Regions from separate parts of the Paenibacillus sp. DCT19 genome, predicted to be linked through region 2. Evidence: riboswitches for the same ligand, from Rfam matches in the RefSeq annotation. Region 2 holds a riboswitch; the other holds the start of a gene.
What was found. Region 2 has a riboswitch for thiamine pyrophosphate ahead of DMB88_RS16535 (NUDIX hydrolase). Riboswitches for the same ligand answer to the same signal wherever they lie in the genome.
Positions count from the first base shown of each region.

Region 1: another riboswitch for thiamine pyrophosphate. It lies ahead of DMB88_RS04615 (ECF transporter S component); the one in region 2 lies ahead of DMB88_RS16535 (NUDIX hydrolase).

Region 1 covers NZ_CP029639.1:1,038,893-1,046,806, reverse strand. Annotated here, with positions in the region: gene DMB88_RS04630 (outer membrane protein assembly factor BamB family protein) at 1-2,112, opposite strand, end outside; gene DMB88_RS04625 (energy-coupling factor transporter transmembrane component T family protein) at 2,229-3,023, opposite strand; gene DMB88_RS04620 (ABC transporter ATP-binding protein) at 2,998-4,554, opposite strand; gene DMB88_RS04615 (ECF transporter S component) at 4,555-5,148, opposite strand; TPP riboswitch at 5,432-5,540, opposite strand; gene DMB88_RS04610 (copper amine oxidase N-terminal domain-containing protein) at 5,749-6,702, shown strand; gene DMB88_RS04605 (pectate lyase) at 6,795-7,463, opposite strand; gene DMB88_RS04600 (radical SAM/SPASM domain-containing protein) at 7,811-7,914, opposite strand, start outside.
Region 2 covers NZ_CP029639.1:3,617,911-3,625,824, reverse strand. Annotated here, with positions in the region: gene DMB88_RS16570 (Rrf2 family transcriptional regulator) at 1-213, opposite strand, end outside; gene DMB88_RS16565 (paeninodin family lasso peptide) at 554-691, shown strand; partial or broken gene DMB88_RS16560 (aldo/keto reductase) at 921-1,135, shown strand; gene DMB88_RS16555 (oxidoreductase) at 1,316-2,134, shown strand; gene DMB88_RS16550 (hypothetical protein) at 2,160-2,555, shown strand; gene DMB88_RS16545 (TetR/AcrR family transcriptional regulator) at 2,634-3,314, shown strand; gene DMB88_RS16540 (SDR family oxidoreductase) at 3,355-4,188, shown strand; TPP riboswitch at 4,306-4,416, shown strand; gene DMB88_RS16535 (NUDIX hydrolase) at 4,491-4,919, shown strand; gene DMB88_RS16530 (LysR family transcriptional regulator) at 5,253-6,188, opposite strand; gene DMB88_RS16525 (glucose PTS transporter subunit IIA) at 6,401-7,914, shown strand, end outside.

The DNA of each region.
Region 1 (7,914 bases), 2.6 Mb from region 2:
TATCAGTTCTCCGTTTTGCGCGTTGAAGACGAGCAAATCTGCCCCCATAGGCAGCAGTAACTGATCATCAATGAGCGTGTAACTTCCCTGATTGATAGGGTGCCGCACCGCTCCTAATGTCTCCTTAACGCTCCAGCGTAATTTCCCCGTCTTATAATCCAGTGCAGCAGGAGAGCCATTCATAATCACGTATACTTGTTCATTGTCTACAAGGCCACGTTCAATCTTAGCGTTCACACTCCAACGCTTCTGTCCACGCTGTGGATCATAGAGTGTTGTTGTGAAATCTTCGTATTCACCGTACTGACTCCCTTTTTTATTTTCACGAATCAATACCATCCCATCGTTTAATACCTCGATCTGTTGTTCGTGTTTCGCTGCAAAATATTCCTGCTTCTTGCCTGTATTCAAATCGACCAGCGTCCACTGATCTGCAAGCAGCATCCAGCGTTCAGGCTTGGCACTCTGAAACGGATCTATACGATATATACCATCAAAATACGGATTGTTCTCTGGGTGATCTACCGTAGACTTCTTAGCTACGATATTCCAAACGACACGTCCTGTTAACGGATCAGCAGCCGTCAGTTTCCCTTTATCCCAATACAGCACATATGGATCTTCTGCACGCTGGTTCAACAATTGGTAGTCCTTGTTAAGCTTACGTGTCCACAATATCTTGCCATTCTTACTATGAAGTACGGATAGATGCCCACCATTGGAAGTTTCGCTCAGACGACTATCCACAACGACCACATTTTTCGCTGCCGTTATATAGTTCACTTCATATCCCTGTTTAGGATCGAAACCCCACATCACCTTACCATCATTCAGTCGGAGATGACGGACACGATCATTGTAGCTTTTCTTATCCGGATCATAATCTGTAAATATGGTAACATGCTCACGTTCAATATCCATCTGAGCCTGCTGTATACCATAACCGGCATTGACCTCCCATAGCTTCTCTCCAGAATGTCGATCCAGAGCATACATTGAACTTTCGTAATGGTTACCACTTAATCCACCATCGTCACCTTCCATTAAAAGCACATCCTCATTCGCCGCTTGAAGGAAGGTATAATTAATTCCGCCCTGGTTCGTCCAGATCGGCTTCCATGGCAGCGTCGCTGGCAGAACTTTGGCGTCTGTCTTGTTCGTGTATTCATACTCTTCACCGGTACTAAAATAATACTTATCCCAACTGTAAGTCTGTCCATTCTGTAAAATACGCCACTCTGTTCGAGCGATCTTGCCGGCCTGGGTAAAGGTAACAAGAAACTGACTATCCTTTCGTTCATACCGCCAAGTCTCGCCAATACTCATCTTCTGGTATGTATCGGAGAGATTGCTTGAATGCTCTTTCCAATCCGGTTCACCAAGCCACTGCTTCACCTGCTTGGAAGTTGCTGCCTTATTGAACTTTAGAAAGGTTAGATGTCTGATCGCTGTAGTGGTCAACGCCGAATTCTGCTGGAGCCAACCATCCTTTATATGTTCATGCTGGTCAATATCCTCTGCCTTAACCCAGAGCAGTGGCGGAAGGTACTCCAAACTATTCTTCGTCCAGTTGCGCGGCGTTATTGAGACACCATACCATCCATTCCATTTTTTTATTAGAAATGCTTCTTCAGCACCGATTGGCCAGCTTGTTTTGCTCTCTGGAGATAAATATAATTTACGGCCTGAATGCAGTTTGAAAGTCTGTGGAGTGACCGCTTCAATACTACGACTCTCTTTCGATGCATACCACGCCGGGAACCACACCGTTCCCCGATTCTCATCCTGAATCTTAATCCATTCCCCTTCTGCAGATCGTACCTTCCATTTCTCCATGTGGGTCGTGTACGATTGTAACTTCACGCTGTCCAGATCTTCACGGCGCTCTACTCTCTGGATGAACAAAGGTGTATTGGGCACAACCGTCACGGCTTCTCCCTGTTTATAATTAACTTGGGTAGGCTTAGCTTGCGTTACTGTAATTGAGCTTGGTTCTCCTCCAACATCCGTGCGATTATCCAGTAACCCACAGCCTGTAACGAGCATGAGGGATACCCCCATTACTGTAACCCATGGATACCTTGCTTTTACTCCGTTTGGCCCAATCTTCACGATGTTCACTCCACTCAAATAGAAGTTATTTCCATTAAAGACGTTTTGAACAAAGAAAAGTTACCCATTGAATCAAATTTAATTTCCCTGCTCACTTGCATTCTCGTGTTCTCGTACTATCTGACGTCCACCAGATTAGGATGGTAAGGGTACAGGATTCCCAAGGCAAAGGCGATGGATAACATGATGACATAATACAATGTGAACCATAGATCAGCACGCGAGTAACCAACCTGCACATAATAGGTGCGACTTTGCCCTTCTGTGAACCCTTTTGCCTCCATCGCAATCGCCATTCGTTGCGCGCGCCTTATGCTCTGAGCAAGTAGAGGAATCGCGTACCGTTTCAACGTGCCATATAGGTTCCAGCGAGAACTACGCTGCTTCGTACCTCGAATACGAATCGCATAGCGTAACGTCTGAAATTCATCCAGCAGTATTGGCATCATACGCATCGCCGAAAGAAAGCTATACGCATACTTGGCTGGTAAACGCCATTGCTGCATTAATGAATAAAACAAACGAACAGGCTTGGTCGTAAGACCAAACAACAAACCCGCTGCTGCCATGCTTAAAGAACGGAACCCCAAATGAATCCCACGATAAAAGCTTTCTTCTGTAATATGAATAAGCCCCCAGCGGAACCAAGTGGTTTCTCCCTTACCAAACATCATCATTCCGGTAGAGGTGGAGATGAACACTAGAATAAAGGGCGAGGCGTATAAAAACAGCCTGTACCACGGATGACCTGACCAGCATAATAATAGCAGCATAACGATTGCTACATTAGCCATGATATTCAGATTGTGTATGAGAATGACCATAATAAACATCAGCGTCAGAGTAATCATTTTGAGACCGGGGTTGACCGCATGGAGCCAGGTTTCACGGTGTGGAAACGAGATCTGCATCCGTTAACCTCCCCTGATCAATCGTCCAGACATGTGTGCAATACCTCTTTACGATTTCCCGGTCATGTGTGACCATAATAATCGCCGTTCCTTGGCAACGTAGACGCTCCAGCTGTGACAGCATCGCGAATGTATTGCGGGCATCCTGACCAAATGTCGGTTCATCCAGCAACAGAATACGTTGCTCGCGTACCAGGGCAGAAGCAACACTTAACCGCCGTTTCTGTCCCATGGATAATTGATAAGGATGTCGATCCGTTAGATGCTGCAAGTTAAATTGCTCCAGCATGGCGTACGTCTGCTGATGTCGCTCTTCCGCAGAGAGCGTTCCATACAGAAGCGAAAATTCCACTTCATCCTTGACGGAATGAGCAACAAATTGAAATTCTGGATTCTGGAATACAAAAGCAATATGATCAGCCAATTTCTCCGTTTTCCCAGGTAATTGCCCTTCTACGCGATAATAACCAGTTGTTTTCAATATGTTCATGAGGGCTAATAACAAGGAGCTTTTGCCGGCACCATTGGCTCCAACGACCGCGATCCAGTCCCCATGCCACACCTGTGCCTGTTCAATCTCAATAAACTTCGTTTTCCCTCGCCACCCGGTGAATTGCCGTAATTCAAGTGCAGGCTTAGCATCTAGTGTACTCACTTTCACTGGATCAGTTAGGGAGCCTGTCTTGCCAGTTCTAGTATCAGATGCCTTTCGGTGATCCTCTGATGCTAGTCTATTACTTGATCGATGCAACCATTGCTCTTGTTTCCGATTTTGCCCATGTTCTTGTTCTTGCTCATCCCACACACCTGGATACCAAATTCCATAATCTCGCAGCATTTCACGATGGTTCGCAAAAATATGCTCCGCACAGTCGTCCGCGACAATCTTTCCGTCTGGTGACAGCACGATGATTCGATCTACTAATTCCACAATCTCATTAATTTTGTGTTCCACAATAATCAGCGTTTTGTTCTTCATAATCTGCTTCACTGTATCCCACACTTGCGCTGTTCCTTCCTCATCAAGTAATGCTGTCGGTTCGTCTAGAAACAGCACATCAGGTTGCATCGCAAGCATGGAGGCCATAGCTAGGCGTTGCTTCATGCCCTGGGACATCGAATGGATTAATTGACGATTCCGTTCGAAGTTTAATCCCACTTGGTTCAGGTATTGGCTAATCTGCTCAGGCATATGTTCACGTGGTATATTCCGGTTCTCCAGCACAAACGCAATCTCTTCATCCGTATAGGACATGCAAAACTGAGTATCTGGGTCTTGAAAAACAAACCCGGCTCGCTTCGGCACCTGAATATCATCACATTTCATCGGAATCTCTACCGAATTCGGAATGATGCCACTCAATATTTGTAATAACGTTGACTTGCCGGAACCACTCGGTCCAAGCAATAGTACCTTTTCCCCCTGGCGTACAGATAGAGACAAGCCTTGAAATAACAAGGCCTGCTCTCCAGGAAACTTGCATCTTAGATTAGTTACTCCTACAATCTGCGGGCGCTCTTCTTCATACATTTAGTCCAACGCCTCGTAATCCTGTTTCGATACAGGTCGAAGCGAACGTGTTACCCCAGTAAGCTCCAGCGCTTTGGCTAGATAATAAGCAAACACACCTGCAATGATAATACTTCCAAGGAAGCGGAAAGCGATAAACAAGGTATAATTCCATGCCGACAATGAATCGATGTATCCATACTGGTAGTCCAATATGAGCGAAGCCGCTGCTGCACCTACCGCTGCAAGGCAGGTTACCCACAGGTTTGTAAGACGATAGCGAAACGCTGCAAAAAAGACCTCGGCTCCTAGCCCCTGCAATAGTCCATAGACCAGCGTAGACATACCCCATTCACTTCCCAGAAAAGCACTTACCGTTGCTGCGGCAACCTCGGCTAATATGGCTACACCGGGTTTGCGAATCACAACAAAGGCAAAGGTTCCTGCCATAAACCACATGCCATAGATCATCTGCTCGGCATGAATGCCAAAAGGCTTCATTAGATCATAAGTTGGCCCCCATATTTTGTAGATCACGCCAAAAACAACCGCAATCACAATCGTTACTAAAATATCCGTTAACCTCAACTTATTACTACGCACTGCATTTCCCATGTGAACAACTTCCTTCCTTCGTGTTGTTTAGATTGGTAGAACACAAAAAAAGCCTCCCCGGTTTCCAGGCAGACCTACGTATCGTCATGGTGATCAGCAGTAGACAATGTACCAAAAATATAATAAGTGCATTTCATTACGTGATCGGACTCACATCCGTCATTATATTTTGCATAAGTTTACAGTGACCCTCTTAAACAGGATCGCAATATGTACATCCATAGATGATTGCAAAATAACTAGGCTTCGAAATGATACTTATTACGCTTTTCAACGTCTTGTTCACTGTGATTCTATGTTCTCTACGCTGGCATTACCCAGATCAGATATACGGTCAGCAGCACAAGGCCACCCTCTCAGCCCAACTTCATTGAGCACCCGGTTCACTTATTTCATTGCCTCTAATGTACACTATCTGGGTAATTGTAGCAATGCTATGTTCACTAAAACTACCTTGGTACGCTTACTAATCTAGTGTCTGAATCCACCTGCGAGCATTGTTTCGCTATAGATACGTTAGGTTAATGACAGAATGTAATTTGCAAGAATATGAAACTTTTGGGATATCCAGCCGTCTGTAAACTAGAAAGGAGATTGATTATGATGAAAACAATTCACTCAGCTTGGCAGCAGAAAAAATGGAAGATGATTCTTGCCGCCTCGATTCTCACCGCAGGTACGGCACCTGCTCTGCTGTCCCCCCATGTCGTGGAAGCAGCTACTAATCACAAACCCACGGCGTACATTAATAACATTCCAGCTTCCTATGACGTCGTCATTCGGCAAGGTGTCACCTATGTAGCACTGACCGAACTTCAATTCTTGGGCAACTATACATTCGGCTATAACAACAAAACTAAAGAAATTAGCATCCAGACCGATCGCGACAAATACATTCTTGCGCCTAACACCAAAACGATAACGAAAAATGGTCAAACAGCGACACTTACAGCAGCTCCTATTCTGGTCAATGGCAAAGCTATGCTCCCACTCCGAGCCATTGGCGATGCCTTTGGCGCCCAGGTTAGTTGGAATCAGGCCGCGAAGGAAGCTTACATCTATCAAACGGATACTGCCCTCGTTAAAGCATATAACGGCAACGATCTCGTGGCTGCGCGCGAGGCTGCAATTCATCTACCACGTTTCTCGAAGTTGGGACAACCTCGTCTGGAGCTACGTGAAGAGCGTGGTGATGTGGACTCCACCACAACCTATATATTTGAACAAGGAAAAAAAGATCGATTCTTCATTAACAAAAACAACGATCTAATCAGTTATTATGAGGTTAAAAACGGTCAGGCCTTACTCAAATGGCAAGCAAACATAGGTAACGGTTCCGGGACTCTTGGTGATCTATTCTTCGTCAAAACGAAGCCATATGCTGAAGCTGGAACACGCCCTTCATTAGCTGGTAAAACGATCGTGTCATTCCAGTACTCACTCATGGCCGAGGAAACCTCTTATACGGTCACCAACAAAGCCGGCTCGGTAGCTGAAGGGGCGGCTGTACCATCCAAAGGAAGTATCTTTGTTAACGCACCGGATGAAAAGTAGAAGTAGGAGCCTTATGGACATGCATGCTACCTCATCTAGCTGAAACTATAGGAAAAGGCATCCCACAGGATGCCTTTTATCTGTTCGCTACATTAATACTGCGTATTCCCTGATTGACTTGTATTGCCTGACGAGAACCCTTTGAACAATGTAGGCACCTTCGAATATCTGGTGTTCGTAATTTTCCCCTTCGTACTGCCGCTGTCTGTTCGCAAAATGGAATCCTTCACATTGGAAATGTTCGAATTATCTACATTCATGGTCACAGCATACGAGGTGCCTCCATTTTGACGAACAAGCTTGCCAATATCATCTGCTCTGAAATTTTTGATGTTAATGGTTCCGGATGCATTCATCTGAAATACTTTGTCATAGGCTTTGTAGGCTGCTCCGCCCGTGATGTTTACCGTTCCTGATGATTTCAAGGTCAATGCATCCTCTCCAACATCCTTCCAAGTGACATTCTCAATGTTACAGCTACCATAACAGTGCACGCCATCAGCTGCTGGCGCTTCAATGACCACGTTCTTCAATGTGGCGCCTGCCTCAAGGCGAAAGATAGGCTTTTGATTTTCTTTTTGACTGCCATCACCAAGTGTATTCGGATCGGCAGCGACGCTTTTCCCTTTTCCATCATACGTCTTGCCCTTCTCTACAACGATGGTTGTCTTCACAATCTCGGGAGCAGCAGAAGCAGGAATTGCACCAAATACGGAAGCGACCAGACCAACCGACAATAACACCGTTAACAATTTTTTCATCGAAAACGTCCTCCTCTATTCATATGGATTGGAAGCGCATAAGCTTACGCTTGTCCTCACGGTTCCCCAGATGTGCACCTCTGCTTGGAACGTATCCTGATCCTACCAAATAAGGAATGTAACGAGAATAATCATTAGATGATATGTCTTGGTATTCGCCTTGGAGCCTTCCTTATCAGCACATTACGTACGCTGGCTTATCCGGGCAGTATGCTATTCTGAACTTCAAATATGCTCTATTTAGGCAGATAAACACATGAATATTGTACAAAACAGCAAAAAATCACGCCATCTGTAACCAGATAACGTGATCTTAAGTCTTTATTTGTGATGACTAACGATGCATCCTATGCACCAAACCGCTGGCGATACCCGCACTTGCGGCACAACTCTTCCACGGCCTGCCTCTTCGAGAATCCATAAAATAAGTTATTGGCCCGTTCCCCGTCAA
Region 2 (7,914 bases):
TCTTTCAGGAGATACCAGAAGGGAGGCTCCCGCAACTCCTGGTTTTGTTTCAATATACCCTGCTTTTTTGAGTTGTGCCATAATCCTTCTAATTACAACAGGGTTACTATTGATGCTACGTGCAATTCGATCACCCGTACTGTATATGGGATCCAACGTAATCATCGACAGAATATGGACTGCCATCGAAAAGCGACTGCTTATTTGTTTCATCTATTCACCTTCTTTGCTACAAAGTATAGTTCCATTTATAAAACAGGTCAATCGACAGTTTTTCAGCAGGAAAACAAGCGGAACGTTTCGGTCACTATACGCTAGCCTTGTCCCAGAAAAACACTTTATAGAGGCGAGTGGGCTTTAACTTGGGTCAGTAGCGCTACAGGGAAATACTTAACCCATAGAAAGGGATGAAATAGTTGTTTACTCAGATACGTATTGTGTCTTATAATTTTCGTGAAGATACATATCGTATCTTAAGTTGTTTGTAACGCGCAAGTAATGTAAGAGTGCTCGCATCTTGGTTCCAGTTCTTGTAGAAAGGAGGGGACGACCGATGGAAACGAAACAAACGCCTTGGCAGGCACCGGAATTAGAGGTGCTGGATGTGCAGCAAACGATGGCTGGCTATGGATACAGGCAAATTGATTGGATCGAAGAACATGATGCAGACCTATATGATCCAACGTCCTGATGATCATCCTTCAAATTGAAAATCGTATTCTTGTCAAAAGGTCGCCCGTGGGCGGCTTTTTCGATGCTCAGATGAGGGATAAGAACATGTTTGTCGAGGTACAAGAACATATTCCCATTGAAGTCGCTATTTTAGCGGCTTTTTTATTTTATCGGTACAAGTTCTTGTAGAGCAAGAAATGGATTTCAATCAGAGGATTCAAGAGAGCTTCTTCTTAGAAGCTGAATTTTTAGCATGGGTATTGCAGAAGGATACCGTTACTGTCCAATTGTTGGGGCTACAAAGGAACATCATTTAATGGATGCCATTGAATCGTTGGACATCCATTTAAGTACAGAGGAGATTGAGAAATCGGAGGAGGCGTATGTCCCCCATCCAGACAATTTATCTTTTTATAAACAACAAGCTACGCTTCTAAAGAAAGTGTCTTCAGCTAATCAATAAGCAATATTGATCCAGGGATCGTCTGTAATCGGACGATCCCTTTACGATATCCGAATAAAAAAATTCAAATGAATAGCAATATCGGAACCGCGAGAAAAATAAAACAAACATGATTGACAATTGATTCGAAGTCAAATATAATTGACTCAAAATCAAATAAATATGTGGAGGTTATACAACATGAGTAAACAAGTTGCTTTAATTACAGGTGCATCGTCAGGAATCGGTAAAGAAGCTGCGCTTGAACTGAAAGACAAAGGTTTTACGGTATATGCTGCAGCTCGCCGGATTGACAAAATGAAGGATCTTGCGAACAAAGGTATTCGTCCTATTTCCATGGATGTAACGGATGAAGAGTCCATGATTGCGGCGGTCAATGAGATTTTAAGCAAAGAAGGACGAATTGATGTACTGGTGAACAATGCCGGATACGGGTCTTACGGTGCGCTTGAGGATGTTCCCATGGAAGAAGCGCGGCGGCAGATGGAAGTTAATGTGTTCGGACTTGCGAGACTGATTCAGCTGGTCGTACCAAGCATGCGAAAAAACAAGTTCGGTAAGATTGTGAATGTATCTTCAATGGGCGGGAAGATATGGACTAACTTCGGTGCCTGGTACCATGCGACCAAGTTTGCAGTGGAAGGTCTTTCGGATTGCCTGCGACTGGAACTTGAACCCTTCGGCATTGACGTGATTGTGGTAGAACCGGGCGGTATCAAAACAGATTGGGGTATCATTGCTGCCGAGCATCTGAAAAAAGTATCAGCGAATGGCCCATATGCTGAAGCCGCAAACAAGTCAGCAGAGGGTATGATCAAAAACTATACAGGCAATCAGCTTTCAAAACCGGAACTTATCGCACGTACCATTGGTAAAGCCGTGACGGTAAGAAGACCGAAAACACGTTATCTGGTAGGATTTATGGCAAAACCGATGGTATTTATGAAAAATGTATTTGGAGATCGTGCTTACGACAGAATTATTAAAATGTTTGGATAATTTAAAATAGAGGAGTGTGTCTAACATGTCTACATTTGATTCGAAATTACCAAAAACAACAACGTATTGGAAAGAAGACGGGATTTTCTTTATCAAACACACAAACTTCATGCTGAATATGGATGAAATACATGCGATTGGAGAATTGTTAAAAGACGCTCATCGAGATAAAAACACAACGGCAATCGTCATTAACAATCGTGAAGCAAAAGGAGCCTGGACTCAGGAAGCCAATCAGGTATGGATGGAAGTCACAGCGGAATTTGATTATATTATGCCCAAAAAAGTCGCAACATTAACCAATGATGCAATTGCTACGATGCAAATTAACCGGCTGACCAGAAGCCATGGAGCGGAGAAAATGTCACGAGCATTTTGTAATGATTATGATGAATCGGTAAAAGCATTTTTCAAGGAGTAAACGACAGACCATTCTGCTTGGATTGTAACTCCAGATCGATGAGCAATCTAAAAAGAATCGAATGGAGTGATTGGTATTATGGCTAAACGAGCAATGACACCAGAAGCCAAAGCATTAAAAGCTAAAGCTATTATGGATCAGGCTGCTGAACTTATTTTGACCTCCGAGTACGAAAAAATAAAAATGTCAGATATCGCTAAAAGAATGGGGATGTCCAACGGAATTTTATTTGTTTATTTCAAAACAAAGGAAGCGTTATTCTTCAGTCTGTTATGCAGAGAGTATGAGAAGCGACTTGCGTCATTAACTGAATTGGTGAAAGAAGTGTCCATTCACAGCTTCGCTGATTTTAAACACCTGTTGATGACTGAACTCAAAGAACTGATTGAGGATAATGGTCTATACATCAAATTGGAATCGATGAGAACTGCTGTTTTTGAAAAAAATGTAGATGCTGAAACCATGCTGAATCATAAACTGAATCTGTACACGTTAATGTCCGAACTTGTGACTATGATTTGTGCAGAAAATGCAGTAACACCCGATGATGTCATGGAAATTCTTCAAGCCGAAGCATCCATCATCACAGGTTGCAAGCTATCAGCCACATTACCCGAAGAGGTCATGGAGATAATCAAGCAGAACGGTCTGGATGGACTTCAACGCAACTTCAACGAGGATGTTCTGAAAACGATGAGTTGTTATCTGGACGGATACCATATGAATTACATCTCTAAAATGAATAAAGACACACAATGAGCAAGCAGAGTATAAAAAACTAAAATGGAGGCGTTATTATATGAAAACATGGTTTATTACAGGAACATCGAGTGGTTTTGGACGTAGTCTTACAGAGTTGTTGTTGGAACGTGGTGATCGTGTGGCAGCTACGGTTCGCAAAGAAAATGCGCTACATGACTTAAAAGATCGCTATGGAGATCAATTATGGGTGGCTACGTTGGATGTAACCGACACTCCGGCCATTAAAAACGTGGTTAATCAAGCTTTTGAGGAACTAGGACAAATTGATGTTGTGGTCAACAATGCAGGATATGGGCTGTTTGGAGCAGCCGAGGAAGTAAGTGATGAACAAATTATTCATCAGTTCAATACCAATGTTATCGGGTCTATCCAGGTGATTCGTGCAGCATTACCACACCTTCGTGCTCAAGGGGGAGGCCGAATCTTCCAACTTTCCAGTATGGGTGGTCAAGTTGCGTTCCCGGCTCTAAGTATCTATCATGCAACCAAGTGGGCTATGGAAGGATTTATCGAATCTCTCGTTCAGGAAGTAGCTTCGTTTAATATACAAGCAACGCTTGTTGAACCGGGCAGTGCACGAACTAACTTTGGTGGCAGCAGTATGATGGCAGGTGTGCCTATGAGTGAATATGAAAATACGCCTGTAGGCTATATTCGCCAAATGTCACAAGAGGCGGGCGATAACCAATTCCCTGGTGATCCGGTAAAAATGGCACAGGCGATCATTAATGCAGCTGATTCCGAGGAAACTACTCTTCGTCTAACACTGGGGAGTGATGCCTATGAATTGGTTTCTAAAAGTTTGGCTTCACGTTTGGCTGCGCTAGAGGAGCAGAAGGAGGTAGCTCTTTCAACAGATTTTGAAAATTGAATCGAAAATATAGCGGCACTTGGTCGATCTGCTAAAAGTCGTGTAACTAATCGGTAGGTTAGCGTAGCATTCGTTGATTATCTTCATCGAGTTGTAGTAAACTCATTTAATGTAAAATAAAATATATGCGGGAGCTTGTGGGATCAGGCTGAGAGTACGACTAAACCGTCGTAGACCGAAAATACCTGTTGGGTAATGCCATCGTAGGGAAGCACATTTTGCGCTTATTTGTCATGTTAACGTGCGCTGTACTTGCTCCTGCAGGTACAGCGTTTTTATTTATTTGAAAGGAGATCGGTATTTTGAAAAGAATCGATGTAGCATATGCCTTAATCACTGATCAAACAAACACTAAAATCTTAATGGTTCAAAATAGAGATGGAGGCCGATGGACACTTCCTGGAGGAGCAGTGGAAAAAAATGAAACGTTTGAAGAAGCGGCCATTAGGGAGGCTAAAGAAGAGACTGGACTAGACATAAGATTAATAGGTGTAGTTGCATTAAATGAATATCAAGTTGAAAAGGAATCAGAGCACATTGTTTATGTTACGTTTAGATCCTCGATAATAGGCGGAAAGGAAAAAATTAATAGGCCAGATGAAATAATGAAAATATCGTGGATCGATGTTGAACAGGCCGATAGTTTGATGCCTTACTATCATCAGAATGGACTTAGCGAGATAGTAAGAAACAACGTTCACGTATCATACATTGATGAAGGGAAATTCTAACTAAACGAGTTAAGCTAACGGGAAACGATAGTTCAATACTACAAAGAAAGCAGCGGATCAACTCGATCTGCTGCTTTTGTTCAACTAACGGGCAGGAACGTAGCGCTAATTCAATAAATTAACAGGCAGGTTAGTTCAAAAAACATGAAAGTTGCAAAAATAACATGATCGGCTGTTGTGCAATAAGATGTCATCTTTCAGAGATAGTACTATGTACCTCAAGTAGGATGACTGGAGTCACTGCACTGACATATTGATAATTAATTCGGTGAACATAATCAGTGTTGTATTTGTTATCGGATTTAGATGTTAATTCAACTTATATTAAACAAATTAATTAATTAGGTTCTGAACCTTTTCATAATTTTTGATAAGTACAGTTAAACCTTCGTTTTGCTCCAGTTCACTAACGATTTCATCAACAAAAATTTGAATCGCCTCTTGAATATCCGGTTTCAAATATTGATTGATGAGGAGATAAATCATTCTCTGTGGCGGAGGGTTATCAAACAAAGAATACGTGATAGATGGATTTAATTTCATGAGTTTATTTGCGAGACTCATGGGAATAATGGACCAATTATTTACTTCGTCAAAATAACTTAACAGCATTGATGCAGTGCCTAAAATGATCTTTTTTCTTTTTGAGTATGGAAAATAACGGTTATGCCAAAGAGTGAATTTTTCTGACCAAGTTAAGTAAATTTCGTCTTCTGATTTCAGGTCTCTATTATCAAGGGTTTGAGCGTATAAAGAATATTGGTTATACACCAATACCATATCCTCTTGATACAAAGGGACAAATTTAACACTTGGATAATTATAGAGACCTGACACAATACCGATATCACAAATTTGTTTATCAACCATAGGGTGTATTTTGCTTGAATGATTAGTTTGTATGTTTAAAACAATATGGTCATGATTCTTCATCATCTTTTTATAAACTTCAACGAACATAAAGCTGTTGATCATATCTACTGCACTAACTCGTAATTCAGTATAGTTTTCAAAACTATTCAGATTTTGTGCTTCCTGCCAAAGAACAGACCATTGTTTTGCAATGGATAAGAAGTTTTGCCCTTGGGGAGTTAAAGTAAGTGACTTGATTCCTTTCTGTCGATAAAAAAGCTTTGTTCCTAATTTACCCTCCAACTGTTGAATTCTGTTTGTTGCAGTACTTTGACTGATATACAGGGACTGAGATCCTCTCAGAATGCTTCCATGTTCGACGACAGCTAGAAAAGTTTCAATTTCCTCATGATTCATAAATCAATTTCCCCTTTGAATTAAATATCCAATTAATCGATATTTTATATTACAAATATCGGTTTTACAATCTTCTATAGGACTTTTATAATGAAAGCGTAATCAGACAGGGCCTGATGATTATATTTAAATTTTATACCAATTGCTTTATTGGTTTTGCTTAATTAACATGCATTTTAAACATCATGGATTATACGAAAAGGGGAACCTTTATGGATTTCAAAAAAATCACAGATGAAATCGTTCAAAAAAGTGGTGGAGAAGAGAATATTGTTTCTTTATCACATTGTATGACCCGTCTACGTTTTATCGTGAAAGATGAGAAGAAACCTGATCTGGAAGGACTCAAATCGATTGACGGTGTGATTTCGGCAGTATTCGGTGCCGGGCAACTTCAAGTCATCATGGGTAAGAATTTGTTACCTGCTTATGACATGATCATGAAAAAATACCGCTTTTCTGGTGAGGAAGGCGGCTCTATGCCAGAAAAAGAGAAGAAGCCAAGAACGATTAAAAGCCTTCTTCTTGATCTGATAAATTTCATTGCAGGTTCCGTGAGCCCGATGATTACCGGGTTGATTGCAGGTGGAATGCTGAAGCTTATGCTTATGATCATCGTAATGATTTTACCTTCATTCGACAAAACTGAGTCCTATTCATTAATCAATTTTCTAGCTGATGTTCCGTTTTACTTTATGCCTATTTTTGTAGCATACGGGGCTTCAAGAAAACTTGGTTCAAATCCGATTTATGCCATTTTTGTTGCTTGTGTATTAGTATATCCCGGGTTTGTAGCATTGGTGGAAAATGGAGGAACAACTCATATCTTTGGTTTGCCTGTTTTACTGATCAAATATTCAAGCACTATGATTCCTGCGTTACTTTCTACTGTAGCTGTTTATTATCTTGAAAAATTTTTCAACAAGATTATTCCAGGTATTTTAAAATCGGTTTTGGTTGGTATGTTGACGGTTTTAACAGCGTCTATTTTAACTTTTGTTGTGTTTGGACCTTTCGGTAACTTGATTGGCAACATTGTTGTTGGTGGATTTTTATGGACACAAGGAACTATTGGTCCTGTTGTTGTTGGTTTGTTAGCGGCCCTCTTGCCGTTCTTGGTAATGACTGGTACACATACTGTAATTGCTCCTTTTATGGTACAGAGTTTCGCGAATCCAGGGTATGATCCGTATTTCAAACCGGCGTTGATTCTTCATGCAATGGCAGAAGGAGGGGCTGCTATCGGGGTAGGTCTCCGTGCTAAGAGCAAAACTCTGCGTTCAGAGGCTTTGGCAATTGGATTTGGATCTATTTTTGCAGGAATTACAGAACCAGCTATTTACGGTATTGCTTTGAAATACAAAAAACCGCTTATTGGAGTCATGGCTGGTGGGGCTGTGGGTGGTATTGTTGCAGGTTTATTTGGAGCACGAGCATACATCATGGGTAAAACAACCATTTTAGCAATGCCAATTTTCCAAGAAACGCTGATCACTATGCTTATAGCCTGTATCGTGGCAATCGTTGTTTCGGCTATTGTGGCATTCATCTTAGGTATCGATGAAGGTGAGCAGCTGAAACAGCAAAATAATGTTACGTCCACCCCACGGGTTAGCGAGTCTGAAACACAAATAGTCTCCATTGTCGATGGTGTTTCATTCCCGTTGTCGGAAGTGAAAGACGAAGTTTTCTCTACAAAAGCAATGGGAGAAGGAATTGCCTTTAC